One region of the Streptomyces sp. NPDC006610 genome, then DNA from elsewhere that is predicted to be linked to it. Evidence: riboswitches for the same ligand, from Rfam matches in the RefSeq annotation. Region 1 holds a riboswitch; the other holds the start of a gene.

Evidence for each region. Region 1 has a riboswitch for cyclic di-AMP ahead of ABZY13_RS19565 (transglycosylase SLT domain-containing protein). Riboswitches for the same ligand answer to the same signal wherever they lie in the genome.
Region 2: linked by a shared signal. The riboswitch ahead of ABZY13_RS31780 (M23 family metallopeptidase) and the one ahead of ABZY13_RS19565 (transglycosylase SLT domain-containing protein) in region 1 are both predicted to bind cyclic di-AMP.

Annotation. Positions count from the first base shown of each region.
Region 1 covers NZ_JBEXOP010000023.1:12,599-19,570, forward strand. The annotation lists gene ABZY13_RS19555 (DUF2092 domain-containing protein) at 1-1,140, opposite strand, end outside; gene ABZY13_RS19560 (polyprenyl synthetase family protein) at 1,484-2,494, opposite strand; cyclic di-AMP (ydaO/yuaA leader) riboswitch at 3,040-3,206, shown strand; gene ABZY13_RS19565 (transglycosylase SLT domain-containing protein) at 3,211-3,714, shown strand; gene ABZY13_RS19570 (HAD family hydrolase) at 3,750-4,634, opposite strand; gene fahA (fumarylacetoacetase) at 4,832-6,064, shown strand; gene ABZY13_RS19580 (M56 family metallopeptidase) at 6,267-6,972, shown strand, end outside.
Region 2 covers NZ_JBEXOP010000062.1:16,294-23,265, reverse strand. The annotation lists gene ABZY13_RS31810 (amino acid permease) at 1-559, shown strand, start outside; tRNA gene ABZY13_RS31805 (tRNA-Lys) at 659-731, shown strand; gene ABZY13_RS31800 (VOC family protein) at 929-1,345, shown strand; gene ABZY13_RS31795 (dihydrofolate reductase family protein) at 1,458-2,588, shown strand; gene ABZY13_RS31790 (alginate lyase family protein) at 2,809-3,942, shown strand; tRNA gene ABZY13_RS31785 (tRNA-Met) at 4,016-4,089, shown strand; cyclic di-AMP (ydaO/yuaA leader) riboswitch at 4,417-4,574, shown strand; gene ABZY13_RS31780 (M23 family metallopeptidase) at 4,586-5,635, shown strand; gene ABZY13_RS31775 (PrsW family intramembrane metalloprotease) at 5,720-6,972, opposite strand, start outside.

The DNA of each region.
Region 1 (6,972 bases):
GGTGCCGTCCTCGGTGATCAGGGCGTTGATCAGCCGGGTCTTGAAGACGGTGCCCGAGCCGAAGTCGCCGCTCACCCGGTCGCCGAAGGAGCCGAGGAAGCCGCCCAGTTCGCCGCCCGCGGCCTCGGTGGGAACCCCGCCCTCGGCACCGGTGTCGAGAACCGCGACGGCGTTCCAGCCCTCGCCGACGACCTCGGCGCCCTGGAAGCCCTTGGCCAGGTCCTCCTCGGACTTGCCCGCGTGGGCCGGGGCCTCCACGCTGTCGTCCTCGGTCACCTTCGCACCCTTGGGCGGGGTGAAGTCGAAGGTGGACGCGGCCGGCTCGGCGAAGCTGACCTGCGTGAAGCCGGCGTCCACCACAGCGGCGCCGCCACTCGCGGGGGTGAGCGTGAACTTCAGCGGGAGGCCGGTCTCCGCGTCGACGGCGATGCTGATGGCCCCCACGGTGGAGCCGGTCTGCTTGGGCTCGATGAGCAGCTTGTAGGCGTCCCGGCCCGCGACCTGGGCGGTGCCGTCGACGGTCACGGACGTGGTGTCGTCGACCGCCTTCAGGGCCTCCTCGGCGAGGTCCTGGGGCGTGGCGGGCGCCTGCTTCTCGTGCTTGCCGCCGTGCTCGTCGACGGTGGCGTGGTAGACCTCGTTGGACGCGCTGTCGTAGCCCCAGACGTCCTTGCCGTTGTGGATCAGGCTGTACTCGGCGGCGTCCTCCAGCAGGGACACCTTGTGCCGGTCCGGGCCGTCGGCGGCGACGCGCAGGGTGTGAGAGCCGGACGCCAGCTCGGTGAGCCTGGCCGCCGGGTCCGCCGAGGAGCCCTCGCCGTCGGCGCCGGCCGCGCCGGAGAGCATGCCGCTCTCCAGGCCGCCCAGGTCGGGCAGGCCGAGGTCGGTGCTGATCCTCACGGTGCCGGACAGCTGCTGGACGTCCGACGCGGCGATCTTCTCGATCAGTTCCTCGGCGGTGATCTTCGGCAGGTCCGGGCTGCCGGAGTCGGCTATCGCCGGAACCAGTCCGATGGTTCCCGCGGCGATGCCGATCACCGCGGCGGGCACGCCGTACCGCGCGGCCCTGCGTCGTCGCGCCGCGCGCAGGTCGTCGTCCTCCGCGGCGGTGGTGCTGTCGTCGGATGCGTACGGTGCCATGTGTGCCTTACCTCCGTCGTCGGCGGCGGCCGCCCGTCGTACAGGTGCTCGCACTTGTCCACCCCGAGCCGCCATTCTCACCCGAATCGGTGAGGAGTGGTGTCCTTCAGTGCATCCATCTGACCAAATACGGCAAGGAAAATCGTCAGACCGCAGAGCCAACTCCGTGTACTCCTGCGGTATGACGGGACAGGGCGGTTTCTCCCCCGCCCCGTAGGGGTGGGGTGCGACGGGCAGTCAACGGACCTGTGAGTCCGCGCCGCGACGGCCGACCGACCGGACCCCCGAAGCTGCGGTACGACAGCCGGCGACCGGACCCGTGGGGCCGCGCCGCGACGGGCGGCTAACCGGCGCGGTGGACCACCGCGTCGCACATCTCCTCCAGCGCCGCCTTGGCGTCGCACTCCCGCAGCGGGGCGAGCGCCGCGCGTGCGGCCTCGACGTAGCGGATGGTGTCGCGCCGGGCGTGTTCCAGCGCGGGGTGGCGGCGGAAGGCGGCGAGCGCCTCGGCGTGCCGGTCGTCGTCGGTGAGGTCGGAGTCGAGCAGTTCGCACAGGGCGAGGTCCTCGGGGAGCCCGAGCCGGGCCGCCCGCTCGCGCAGCCGGAGCACCGGCAGCGTGGCGATGCCCTCGCGCAGGTCGGTGCCGGGCGTCTTGCCGGACTCGTGGGAGTCGGAGGCGATGTCCAGCACGTCGTCGGCGAGCTGGAAGGCGACGCCGAGGCGCTCGCCGTACTGGGTGAGGACGTCCACGACCGACTCGTCGGCGCCGGACATCATCGCGCCGAAGCGGCAGGCGACGGCGACCAGGGAGCCCGTCTTGCCGGACAGCACGTCCAGGTAGTGCTCGACCGGGTCGCGGCCGTCCGACGGTCCGGCCGTCTCCAGGATCTGCCCCGTGACCAGCCGCTCGAACGCCTCCGCCTGGACCCGCACCGCCTCCGGTCCGAGGTCGGCCAGGATGTGCGACGCGCGCGCGAAGAGGAAGTCGCCGGTGAGCACCGCGACCGAGTTGCCGAAGCGGGTGTTCGCGCTGGGCACCCCGCGCCGCACGTCCGCCTCGTCCATCACGTCGTCGTGGTACAGCGTCGCGAGGTGCGTCAGCTCCACGACCACTGCGGAGGGCACCACGCCGGGCGCGTAGGGGTCGCCGAACTGCGCGGCGAGCATCACCAGCAGCGGACGGAACCGCTTCCCGCCGGCCCGCACCAGGTGCTGCGCGGCATCGGTGATGAAGGGGACCTCGCTCTTGGTGGCCTCGAGCAGTCCCTCCTCGACAGCCGTCAATCCGGCGTGGACATCGGCTTCCAGAGCCTGGTCCCGCACGCTCAGCCCGAACGGCCCGACGACGGTCACGAGGGGTCTCCTGTCTGCTGGTGTCTACTGGGGATTACACGGTTTGTCGATACGTCGCTGCCTTCACTCAAGTCAGCGTATCCGGTCACGTTTCGATCACCGCCAGCGCCCGGCGTTACGGCTCGGCCGGTATCGGATCATGACTGGCGGGTTTCTGACCACCCAGCGGGGATTATTTCGCACCGTTTCGTCCGGTTTCGCACTCTCCCCGAATCGCCGCGACACCCGCCCCCGCCCACTCCGGCAAGCCCACTCCCGCCGCGACGATTTGATAACCCCTTAGCCGCATTTGCCCGTTTTGCCTGACTTGCACGCGACCGTGAGGTCACTCACGTCCCCGTACCCGCGGAATTCACCTGCGCCACACGCGACACCCCTTGAACCGCAGGCCATTTGACCTCCCTGGCGACAAAGGATCAAGTGCGCCAAACCCGCCGGACAGAGATCAAATCGCCCGTGGTGTGACTCCGCCGCTTGTTCCCGGCATGTTCCCTCGCATACGTTCCCGGCCTGTCGGGCGGACGCCGAGTCCTGCCACCGCCCGCACACCACCAACGACCACTCGCACGGCAGGAGCGGGGGACCCAGGTAAGTCGCCGGGCCGGCACGACGCCGGACCGGCTCGGGGTGAAGCCGCGCGTTCCGGCGCGCGGCCGGGCACCTCCCAGCCCGAACCCGACAGCTCACCTCGCAGGCGACGGAGAGGACATTTCGACATGCCCGCAAGCCGTCAGCACAGCCGTGCCCTGACCACCCGCACCGCCCGCCGCCTCGCCCGCAAGCTCGCCGTCGCCGGCACCGGCGCGGCCGTGCTCGCCCTGCCGCTCGTCGGCGCGAGCGGCGCCTCGGCGGCCCCGGCGGCCGCCCCGGCCGCGACGACCGCCACCACCGCCGCGTACACCAACAACCTCGACGGCTGGATCCGCCAGTCGCTCGCGATCATGGCCCAGCACGGCATCCCCGGCACCTACAACGGCATCCACCGCAATGTCATGCGCGAGTCGTCCGGCAACCCGTGGGCGATCAACAACTGGGACTCCAACGCCGCCAAGGGCACGCCCTCCAAGGGCCTGCTCCAGGTGATCGACCCGACCTTCGCCGCCTACCACGTGCCCGGCACCGCCTACGACCCGTACAACCCGGTCTCCAACATCACCGCCGCCTGCAACTACGCGGCCGACCGCTACGGCTCGATCGACAACGTGTTCGGCGCCTACTGAGCCCACCCCCCTCTCAGGGCCCGCGCCCCGTCCCCTCACGGGGTCCCCGCCCACAGACGTTCGAGGACGACGGCCACGCCGTCGTCCTCGTTCGACGTGGTGACCTCGTCGGCGACCGCCTTCAGCTCGGGGTGGGCGTTGGCCATGGCGACGCCGTGCGCGGCCCAGTCGAACATGGGGATGTCGTTGGGCATGTCCCCGAAGGCGATGGTCTGCGCGGGGCGTGCGTCGAGGTGCTGGGCCGCGATCGCCAGGCCGGTCGCCTTGGTCACGCCGCACGGCTGCATCTCCACCGTTCCCGGCCCGGACATGGTGACGGTCGCGAGCGAGCCGACCGCCGCCCGGGCCACCGTCGCCAGCTCGTCGTCCGTCAGGCCGGGGTGGCGCAGCAGCACCTTGCTGATCGGCTCGCTCCACAGGTCGGCGCGCCGGCCGACCCGTACGGCGGGCAGCGTGGGGTGCGGCATCCGGTAACCCGGCTCGATGAGGGTCAGCCCGTCCACGCCGTCCTGGTCGACGGCGGCGTACACCTCCCCCAGCTCGGCCTCGATCTTGCCGAGCGCGGTCTCCGCCAGTTCCCGGTCCAGGGTGACCGACCACAGCAGGCGGTCCGCCCCGGCGTCGTACACCTGCGCGCCCTGCCCGCACACCGCGATCCCCCTGTTCCCGAGTCGCTCCAGCAGCGGGCGCACCCGGGGCGCCGGGCGGCCGGTCACCACGAGGTGGCGGGCGCCTGCCCCCACGGCCCGCCCGAGGGCGGCGAGGGTCCGGTCGGAGACCGTGTCGTCGCCGCGCAGCAGCGTGCCGTCCAGATCGGTGGCGATGAGCGAGTACGCGCCGGGGTCCGCCGAGGGGGCGGTGTGCGGCGCGGGGGCGGAGTGCGCGGCGGGTGCGGTGGTGCGCGCGAGGGGTGCGGCCATGATCAGAGAATACGGACATCCGGCCGGGTCCGTTCACCACCCCGTTCACCGTCTCCGACGTCAACCGGCCCTGGTTCCGGGCGCCTTCACGACACGGCGGAACGGGCCCGCGGGGGACGCTGCCCAAGAGGGCCGCCCCGGCCGTAACGTGTGCGGCGACTACCCGGTCCGCGCGTACGAAAGTGAGGCAGCACCCCATGCCCCCCTTCGATCTCCCCGAGGGCGACCCCTTCGGCCCGCACAACCTTCCGTACGGCGTCTTCTCGCTCACCGACGCCACGGGCTCCCCCGAGTCCGCCGAGCGCCGGGTCGGCGTCCGCCTCGGCGATCACGTCCTCGACGCGGGCGCGGCGGCTCTGGCGCTCGGTTCCCCGTACGCCGACCTGCTCGCCCGGCCGACCCTGAACCCGCTGCTCGCGGCCGGCCGCACCGCCTGGTCGGACGTGCGGCGCGCGCTGACCGCCTGGGTGACGGTGCCCTCCCACCGCGAGACCGTCGCCCCCCTGCTGCACCCCCTGTCCTCGGTGACCCTGCATCTGCCCTTCGAGGTCGCGGACTACGTCGACTTCTACGCCTCCGAGAACCACGCCCGCAACGTCGGCCGGATGTTCCGCCCCGACGCCGCCGACTCGCTCACCCCCAACTGGAAGCATCTGCCGATCGGTTACCACGGCCGCTCCGGCACGGTCGTCGTCTCCGGCACCGACGTCGTCCGCCCCGCCGGCCAGCGCAAGGCCCCGTCCGACGCGGCGCCCGTGTTCGGCCCGTCCGTCCGGCTGGACATCGAGGCGGAGGTCGGCTTCGTCGTCGGGACGCCCTCCCCGATGGGCACGCCGGTGCCGCTGTCGGCCTTCCGCGAGCACGTCTTCGGCCTGTGCCTCCTCAACGACTGGAGCGCACGGGACATCCAGGCCTGGGAGTACGTCCCCCTCGGCCCGTTCCTCGGCAAGTCCTTCGCCACCTCCGTGTCGGCGTGGATCACCCCGCTGGACGCGCTGGACGCGGCGCGCGTGGCCCCGCCGCGGCGGACGCACCCCCTGCTGCCGTACCTGGACGACGGCGACGAGGAGCCCGGCGGCTACGACCTGCGGATCTCGGTCGCCGTCAACGGCCACGTCGTCTCGGAACCCCCGTTCTCCACCATGTACTGGACCGCGGCCCAGCAGCTCGCCCACATGACCGTCAACGGCGCCTCCCTGCGCACCGGCGACCTCTACGGCTCCGGCACGGTCAGCGGGCCCGAGGAGCGTCAGCGCGGCTCGCTGCTGGAGCTGACCTGGAACGGGCGGGACCCGCTCGAACTCCCCGACGGCAGGCGGACCTTCCTGGAGGACGGCGACGTCGTCACCCTCACGGCCTGGGCCCCGGGGGCGGACGGCGCCCGCGTGGGCCTCGGGGAGGTGACGGGGCGCGTCGTCGCGGCCGGCTGAACCTCGCGGGCGCTCCACGGGGTTGGGCGGCGCCGCCCGGGACGAGGTGGCGCCGCACCCCTGACTCCGGCGGCCCGTCGCCGTCATACTGGCGGCGTACGGTGCACGCCGGAGCGTCGCGCGCGGCGCCGCACCGCCTCGTCGCGCGCACCGCCCCGCACCGCAGCCGCCCCACTCCCGACCAGGATCCGGAGCCCGTGGCATGACCGTCTGCCTGCTCCTGCTGAGCCTCCTCGCCCTGACGGCCGCCGTACCGGCCCCCCGCGCCCTGACCCGGGCCGCGTGGACCGAACGCGAACCCGTGGTCGGGCTGTGGGTGTGGCAGTGCCTGGTCGCCACCGTCCTGCTGTGCTGCCTGGCCGCGCTCGTCCTGGGCGCGGCGGCCCTCTTCCAGACCGTGCGCGACCATGTCTTCGCGCCCGCGCCGCCCGCCGTCACCGCCGCCTACGACCTGTCCGCCGCCCCGGCCTGGGCTGCTGCCCTCACCCTGCTGCTGGCCTGCGGCGCCGCCTGGACGACGGCGATGCTCACCCGCGAGCTGGCCGAGGCCCGCCGCCGCCGCGGCCGGGCCCGCGCGCACCTGCGGGAACGCGCCCCCGACCTGCCCGCCGGGCTGCCGGCCTCCCGCGGCCCGCTGCTCGTGCTGGAGGACGAGTACCCGGACGCCTGGTGGATGCCCGGCCACCCTTCCCAGCTGGTCGTCACCACCGGGGCGCTGCACCGCCTCACCGACCACCAGCTGGACGCGGTCCTCACCCATGAGCGCGGCCACGCCCGCGCCCGCCACGACTGGCTGCTGCATCTGTCCACCGCCCTCGCCACCGGCTTCCCCCGGGTCCCGCTCTTCGCCCACTTCTGCGACCAGACGCGCCGGCTGGTCGAACTCGCCGCCGACGACACGGCCTCCC
Region 2 (6,972 bases), on a different contig from region 1:
GTTCTGCGGGATGGCGTCGGTGACGGCCAACAGCCGCATGATCTACGCCTTCTCCCGCGACGGCGCACTGCCCTTCTCCCACGTCTGGCACACGGTCAGCCCCCGCACCAGAACGCCCGTGGCCGCGGTGTGGCTCGCCGCGGGCGGCGCCCTCGCGCTCGGCCTGCCGTACCTGATCAACGTCACCGCCTACGCGGCCGTCACCTCGATCGCCGTGATCGGCCTCTACATCGCCTACGTCATCCCCACCCTGCTGCGCCTGCGCAAGGGCGACGCCTTCGAACGGGGCCCCTGGCACCTGGGCCGCTGGTCCCGGGCGATCGGCGTGGTGGCGGTGGCCTGGGTCGGCGTGATCACGGTCCTGTTCATGCTGCCGCAGGTCTCCCCGGTCACCCCGGAGACCTTCAACTACGCCCCCGTCGCCGTCCTGGTCGTCCTCGGCTTCGCCGCGACCTGGTGGCTGGCCTCGGCGCGCCACTGGTTCCTCAACCCCGACCACCCCCGCGCCCGCGCCCACGCCGGACCCCGCGTCACGGCCCCGGAACCGGCCGACCCGTGACCCCCGAGGCCCTGCCGCCGACGCGGAGACAGCGCGTTGTCCGATACCCGATCGGCGACAGGGCGTCGTCCGGCTATGCTCGGGGAGGCAACATCGCCTGGGCCCTTAGCTCAATTGGCAGAGCAGTGGACTTTTAATCCATTGGTTGTGGGTTCGAGTCCCACAGGGCCTACACCTCACAGCGCCCCGGCCTGGTTCACGAACAGGCCGGGGCGCTGCTGCGTTGGACGTTCCCGCGATGCCGTGCGGTGTCCCTCACCAGGCCCTGAGCCCGCCCGGCAGGCCGTTGTCAGTGGGGGGCGTTAGTCTCCGCGTATCCGGATCGTTCGGCTGTTTCGTCCCGGTTCGGGGCGGTTTCAGGAGGGCATCATGGCATCGCGTCTCAACCCGTACATCAGCTTCGACGGCGACGCCCGGCAGGCGCTGGAGTTCTACAAGGAGGTCTTCGGCGGCACGCTCCGGCTCAGCACCTTCGGCGAGATGGGCCAGGGGGAGGGCCCCGACGCCGAGAAGATCATGCACGGCATGCTGGAGACGCCGGCCGGCTTCACCCTGATGGGCGCCGACAACCCGCCCGGGATGCCCTACACGCCCGGCACCGACCACGCGGTGAGCGTCAGCGGCGACGACGACGCCGAGCTGCGCGGCTACTGGGAGAAGCTCTCCGCCGACGGCACCGTCACCGTGCCGCTGGAGAAGCAGATGTGGGGCGACGTCTTCGGGATGTGCACGGACCGGTTCGGGGTGCAGTGGATGGTCGACATTGCGGAGCCGGAGGAGGGCTGAGGCGGCGAAGGCGGCCGCAAGGGCGAGACGGGGGACCGCGGCAGGTGCGAGGCCGGGACGGTCAGACTGAGGGCGAGTCCTGTCCGTTCCTGCTCCCCGGGTGGATACGCCGATGCCCCTGCCCCACGTCCTGCTCTCCGCCGCCGTCTCCCTCGACGGCTACCTGGACGACACCGGCCCCGACCGCCTGATGCTGTCCGGCCGGGCCGACTTCGACCGGGTCGACGAGGTACGGGCGTCCGTCGACGCCGTCCTCGTCGGCGCCGGCACCATCCGGGCCGACAACCCGCGGCTGCTGGTCAACTCCCCCGAGCGGCGGGCGGCGAGAGTGGCGGCCGGCAAGCCCGCGTACCCGCTCAAGGCGACCGTCAGCGGCTCCGGCGACCTCGACCCCGGCGCCGACTTCTGGCACACCGGCGGGGAGAAGGTCGTCTACACGACCGCCTCCGGCGCCGAGCGACTGCGCGCCGCCCGGATCGCCGCGGACGTCGTCGCCCTCGGGGACGCCCTCGACTGGCGGGCCGTGCTGCGGCACCTGCACGACGAACGCGGCGTTGGGCGGCTGATGGTCGAGGGGGGCGGCGTCGTCCACACGCAACTGCTGCGGGCCGGGCTCGCCGACGAACTCCAGCTGGTACTGGCCCCGTTGCTCGTCGGGCAGCCGGACGCCCCCCGACTCTTCGGACCCGGCCCCTACCAGGGCGGACGGCTGCGGCTCGTGGAGACGCGGGCCATCGAGGACGTCGTCCTCATGCGCTACGAGCCCACCGCACCCGGCGCCGGGCAGCTGCCGTCGGCCGCCGACCGGCGCTGGCTGGCGCTCGCCTGCGAGCTGGCGGAGCGGTGCCCGCCCTCGCGCACGGCGTTCAGCGTGGGGGCCGTGGTCGTCGCGGCGGACGGCGCCGAACTGGCCCGCGGGCACTCGCGCGAGGGCGGGGACCCGGTCGTCCACGCGGAGGAGGCGGCGCTCGCGAAGATCGCCCCGGACGATCCGCGGCTCGCCGGAGCCACGGTGTACAGCAGCCTGGAGCCGTGCGCCCGACGCGCCTCCCGGCCGCGCCCCTGCGCCCGGCTGATTCTGGACGCGGGTGTCCGCCGGGTGGTGACCGCCTGGCGGGAGCCGGACACCTTCGTCACCGGCGCGGACGGCAGCGGACTGCTCGCCGCGGCCGGCGCCGACGTCGTCGTCCTGCCGGAACTGGAGGAGCGGGCCAAGGCGCCCAACCGTCACCTGGCGGGGTGAGGAGTGTCCGTCGCCGGTGGGGCGGAGCAGCGGTGGAGCGGGCGGGGCGCGCCCTCCCGTCCGGCCGGCGCGCTGCCCGCTCCCCGTCCGGCGGACCGCCCATCGGCCCAACATCCGCTGCGCCTCGCCGCGCGCCGGGTCACGCTGCCCCTGGGTGAAGCAGCACGGCAGGACGGACGCGGAGGCGGCGCGCATGAGGGCCATGAGAGCCACGAGGGCTGTGAGAGCCACGAGGGGCACGAGGGTTGCGAGCAGGCGGGTGGTCCTGGGCGTGGCCGGCGCGGGGCTCGCGGCGGCGCTGGCCGGCGGGCTGGTCGGGGCGTGCGGGGTCATGGACGCCGGGGGACGGACCATGGTGCGCGCGCTGCCCGCCGACGCCGGGTTCACCCACCCCGGCGTGCTGGTCAACGCCCGGCAGCTGGACGTCGTACGCGAGAACGTCACCGCCGGACGGCAGCCGTGGCTGAAGGCCTACCTCGACATGCGGGACAGCCCGTACGGGTCGTACCGACACCGGGCGCGGCCGGTGAGGACCGTCCACTGCCCCGGCGGCAGGGCCGGGCGCGGCTGCGCCGCCGAACGAAAGGACGCGATCGCCGCCTACACGCAGGCGCTCCTGTACGGCGTCACCGGCAAGCGGCAGCACGCCGAAAAGGCGATCGAGATCATGGACGCGTGGTCGGAGAGGCTGCGCCGGCACACCGGGGGCGACGCCGCGCTGCAGGCCGCGTGGACCGGCGGGACCTGGGCGCGGGCCGCCGAGATCGTGCGGCACGCACCGGGCGCCGGATGGGAGGCCGGGTACATGCGGCGGTTCGAGGGGATGCTGCGCACCGTCCATCTGCCCGAGGTCACCCGGCCGGGCCGGGCCGACGACGGTCACCGGGAGCTCGTCGCCGCCGACGCCGCCCTCGGCATGGCCGTCTTCCTCGACGACCACCGCGCCTTCGACGCCGCCCTCCGCCGCTTCCGCGAGCACGTCCCCGCCCAATTTCCGCTGGAGCGGGGCCGGTCCGCCGCCCGCACGGACTGCCGGCACCTGCGGCGGACCGGCGCCTCGCTCGCCGCCGCCGCGCACATCGCCGAGACCGCCTGGCACCAGGGCGTCGACGTGTACAGCGAGGTGGAGGACCGGCTCAGGGCCACGCTCGACCGGCAGGCGGCGGGGCTGCGGCGGTGCGGGGGGACGGCCGGGCCGCCGCCGGCGGTCGTCCTCAACCACCTGGAACAGCGGCTCGACAAGCCCGCCGCGGCCGCCCGCAGCGCTGCTGCCCGGCCGGGGGCCCTTGCCGGCACCGACCACCGCTTCGTCGCCTGGGAGAGCCTCACCCACACCGGCAACCCCGGCGGCTGAGGAGCGGGCGGTCCGGGTCGGCGAAAACCCTGGCGTGAGGGCTCCCGCGGATGGCGTACACTGGATTCATCGACGCGGGGTGGAGCAGCTCGGTAGCTCGCTGGGCTCATAACCCAGAGGTCGCAGGTTCAAATCCTGTCCCCGCTACTGAAGGCCCAGGGCCGGAATCCTGATCAGCAGATCATGGGTTCCGGCCCTGAGTGTTGTCCGCGCCGACCGCGCTGTCCGCGGCACGCCCTCCACCTCGGTCACGTCAGGTAGTCGTACGACCGTGCACGGGTAACATCTGAGACACCGTCATAAACTCGTCCGCTCCTGAGCCCGGGTCAACTCGCCCGGTTTTCGCCGCTCGTGAGCCGTACGTCCCGGCCGAGAACGTTAATGATCAAGCTGAACGGCTTGGAATTCAGGCCCCGGTTCTATTAACGTCCGATAACGCAGCGCGGTCGTCCCAGCCGTCACAAGAGGCGGCTCCGTGCGCACACGCCGAATCCCGCAAGGGAACCGGGGAACCATCACCTTGGGGTGAATCGGGCGTAGGCCGCCGTATCGGCACGGATGGTTTACGCGCGTAGGAGACCTTCCTGCTCCGAACCCGTCAGCTAACCCGGTAGGCGAGAAGGAAGGAAAGGAGTACGCCCACGTGGCGTCCAACCCGCCTGCCCCGCAAGCCCCGTTCTTCCCGGCACCGCGCTCCGAGGACACCGTCGTCTACGGCGGACAGCGCACCGACGAGGGGCCGTGGGAGGAGTGGAACCCCACCGCCGACTCCGTCCGCCCCGTCCGTGGCAAGCACCGCGTCGCCAAGCAGCGCGGCGGCGGACTCGCCCGCAGCTCCACCGTTCTCGGCGTCGGCGTCATAGCGGCCGTCGGCGCGGGCGGCATGGCCACCGCGCAGACCGGCAAGCCGCCGGTGTCGATCTCGATGCCCGACCTGCCCAACGTCGGCTCCCTGCTCTCGGACGACGCCGAGGACGCCGCCGACACCGCCGTCGCGCAGACCGCCGCCGCACCGCTCAGCGGCGCCGGTGTCACCACCGCCGACACCGCCCAGGGCACCACCGACGCCGGCGAGGCCCTGCGCGCCCGGATCATCGCCCAGGCCGAACAGCAGCAGGAGCAGGTCGAGAGCAAGGCCGCCGCGGAGGCCGTCGCCGCTGCCGAGAAGGCCGCCGCCGAAGCCGCCGCCAAGGCCGAGAAGGAGGCGGAGGCCAAGGCCGCCGCCGCCAAGGCCGCCGCGGAGGAGGAGGCCCGCAAGAAGGCCGAGGCCGAGCGCCTCGCCGAGCTGGCCCGCCAGTACACGCTGCCGACCTCCTCGTACACCCTCACCTCGACGTACGGCCAGGCCGGCGCCATGTGGTCGTCCGGCTACCACACCGGCGTCGACTTCGCCGCCCCCACCGGCACCCTCATCAAGGCCGTCCACACCGGCACCATCACGCAGGCCGGCTGGGACGGGTCGTACGGCTACAAGACCGTGCTCACCCTCGAGGACGGCACCGAGATCCTCTACGCCCACCAGTCGTCGATCAGCGTCACCGTGGGCCAGAAGGTCAACACCGGCGACGTGATCGGGCGCGTGGGCGCCACCGGCAACGTCACCGGCCCCCACCTCCACCTCGAGGTGCGCACCGGCGACGGCGGCGCCGTCGACCCCATCGCCTGGCTGCGCGACAAGGGCCTCAACCCCTGACGTCCGCCGCCGACGCGGCACACCTTCGATCCCCGGCGGTCCTGACGGCACCCCCCCGACGTCAGGGCTGCCGATCGCGGGTCCTCACGTCCGGTACGGGTTGTACTGCGCCGGGTGCCACGCCTGCGGCCCCGCCGCCCACGGGGGTACGGCCACCGGTGCCACCGGCGCGGTGACGCGCGCCGCGTGCTCCAGCGCCGGACGGGCGACCTCCCGCCGGGACCACAGCTCCCGCAGCAGCTCACCCTCCCGCACGGCGAAGTCCGCCCCCGCCCTGCCCTGCCGCAGCCGGCGGCGCAGCTGCGCCAGCGAGGTCGCGCGGGACTGGTACTCGGCCACCGTGCGCGCCGCCGGCCGGCCCAGATGGTGGCCGGCGTACTCGCGGGCCAGCCGCCGCGCCCGCAGCGAGCCCAGCGCGTACGGCTCGGCCGGAGCGAGCCAGCCGGCCGCGGCGTAGGCGGGCAGTTCCTCGCGCACCGTGCGCAGTGCACGCTGCCGGCTCCAGATCACCAGCCACGTCAGCAGGCCGAACACCGGCACCATGAAACCGCCGTACACCGCGAAGAAGCCGTACTCGCCGAAGGTCGCCGAACCGTTCCACAGGGCGTGCATGCCCATCGCGAGCAGCAGCCCGCCCAGCGGCGGCAGGATCCGGCGCAGCCGCTGCCGCTCCCCGGCGAGGGCCGCGAGTCCGAAGCCGATGCCGGTCAGGACGGTGAACAGGGGATGCGCGAAGGGCGACATGACGACCCGGACGAAGAACGTCGCCGCCGTGACCGTGGCGATGCCGTCACCGCTGAGCCGGTCGGCGCCGAAGGCGTTGCCCAGGTAGAGGATGTTCTCGGTGAAGGCGAAGCCGGTCGCGGTGATCCCGGCCAGGACGACGCCGTCGACGATGCCGGTGAGATCGCGGCGGCGGAAGAGGAACAGCAGCAGGACGGCGACGGCCTTGGTGGTCTCCTCGACGACCGGCGCTATCACCGTCGCGCCGAGGGTGTTCGCGCTCGCCGGGTCGGCGGTCGCCGTGGCGATCCAGCGGACGGCGAAGCTGTTGGCGACGATCGCCATCAGCGCCGCCGCACAGGCGCCCCAGGCGAAGGCGAAGGCCAGATTGCGCCAGGGGCCGGGATCGACGCGGTCCAGCCAGCGGAAGACGGCTATCAGCAGCGGCACCGGCAGGACCGCGAGTCCGAGGCCGACCAGGAACCCGTCGGTGCCGGTCTCCTCGCGGACCAGGGCGAGGATGACCAGCCCCGACATCGCCAGCAGCGTGGTCAGCGCGGCGTAGCCCAGCCGGCGCCGGCGCCACCAGGGCGCGTGCGCCGGGACGCCGCCGT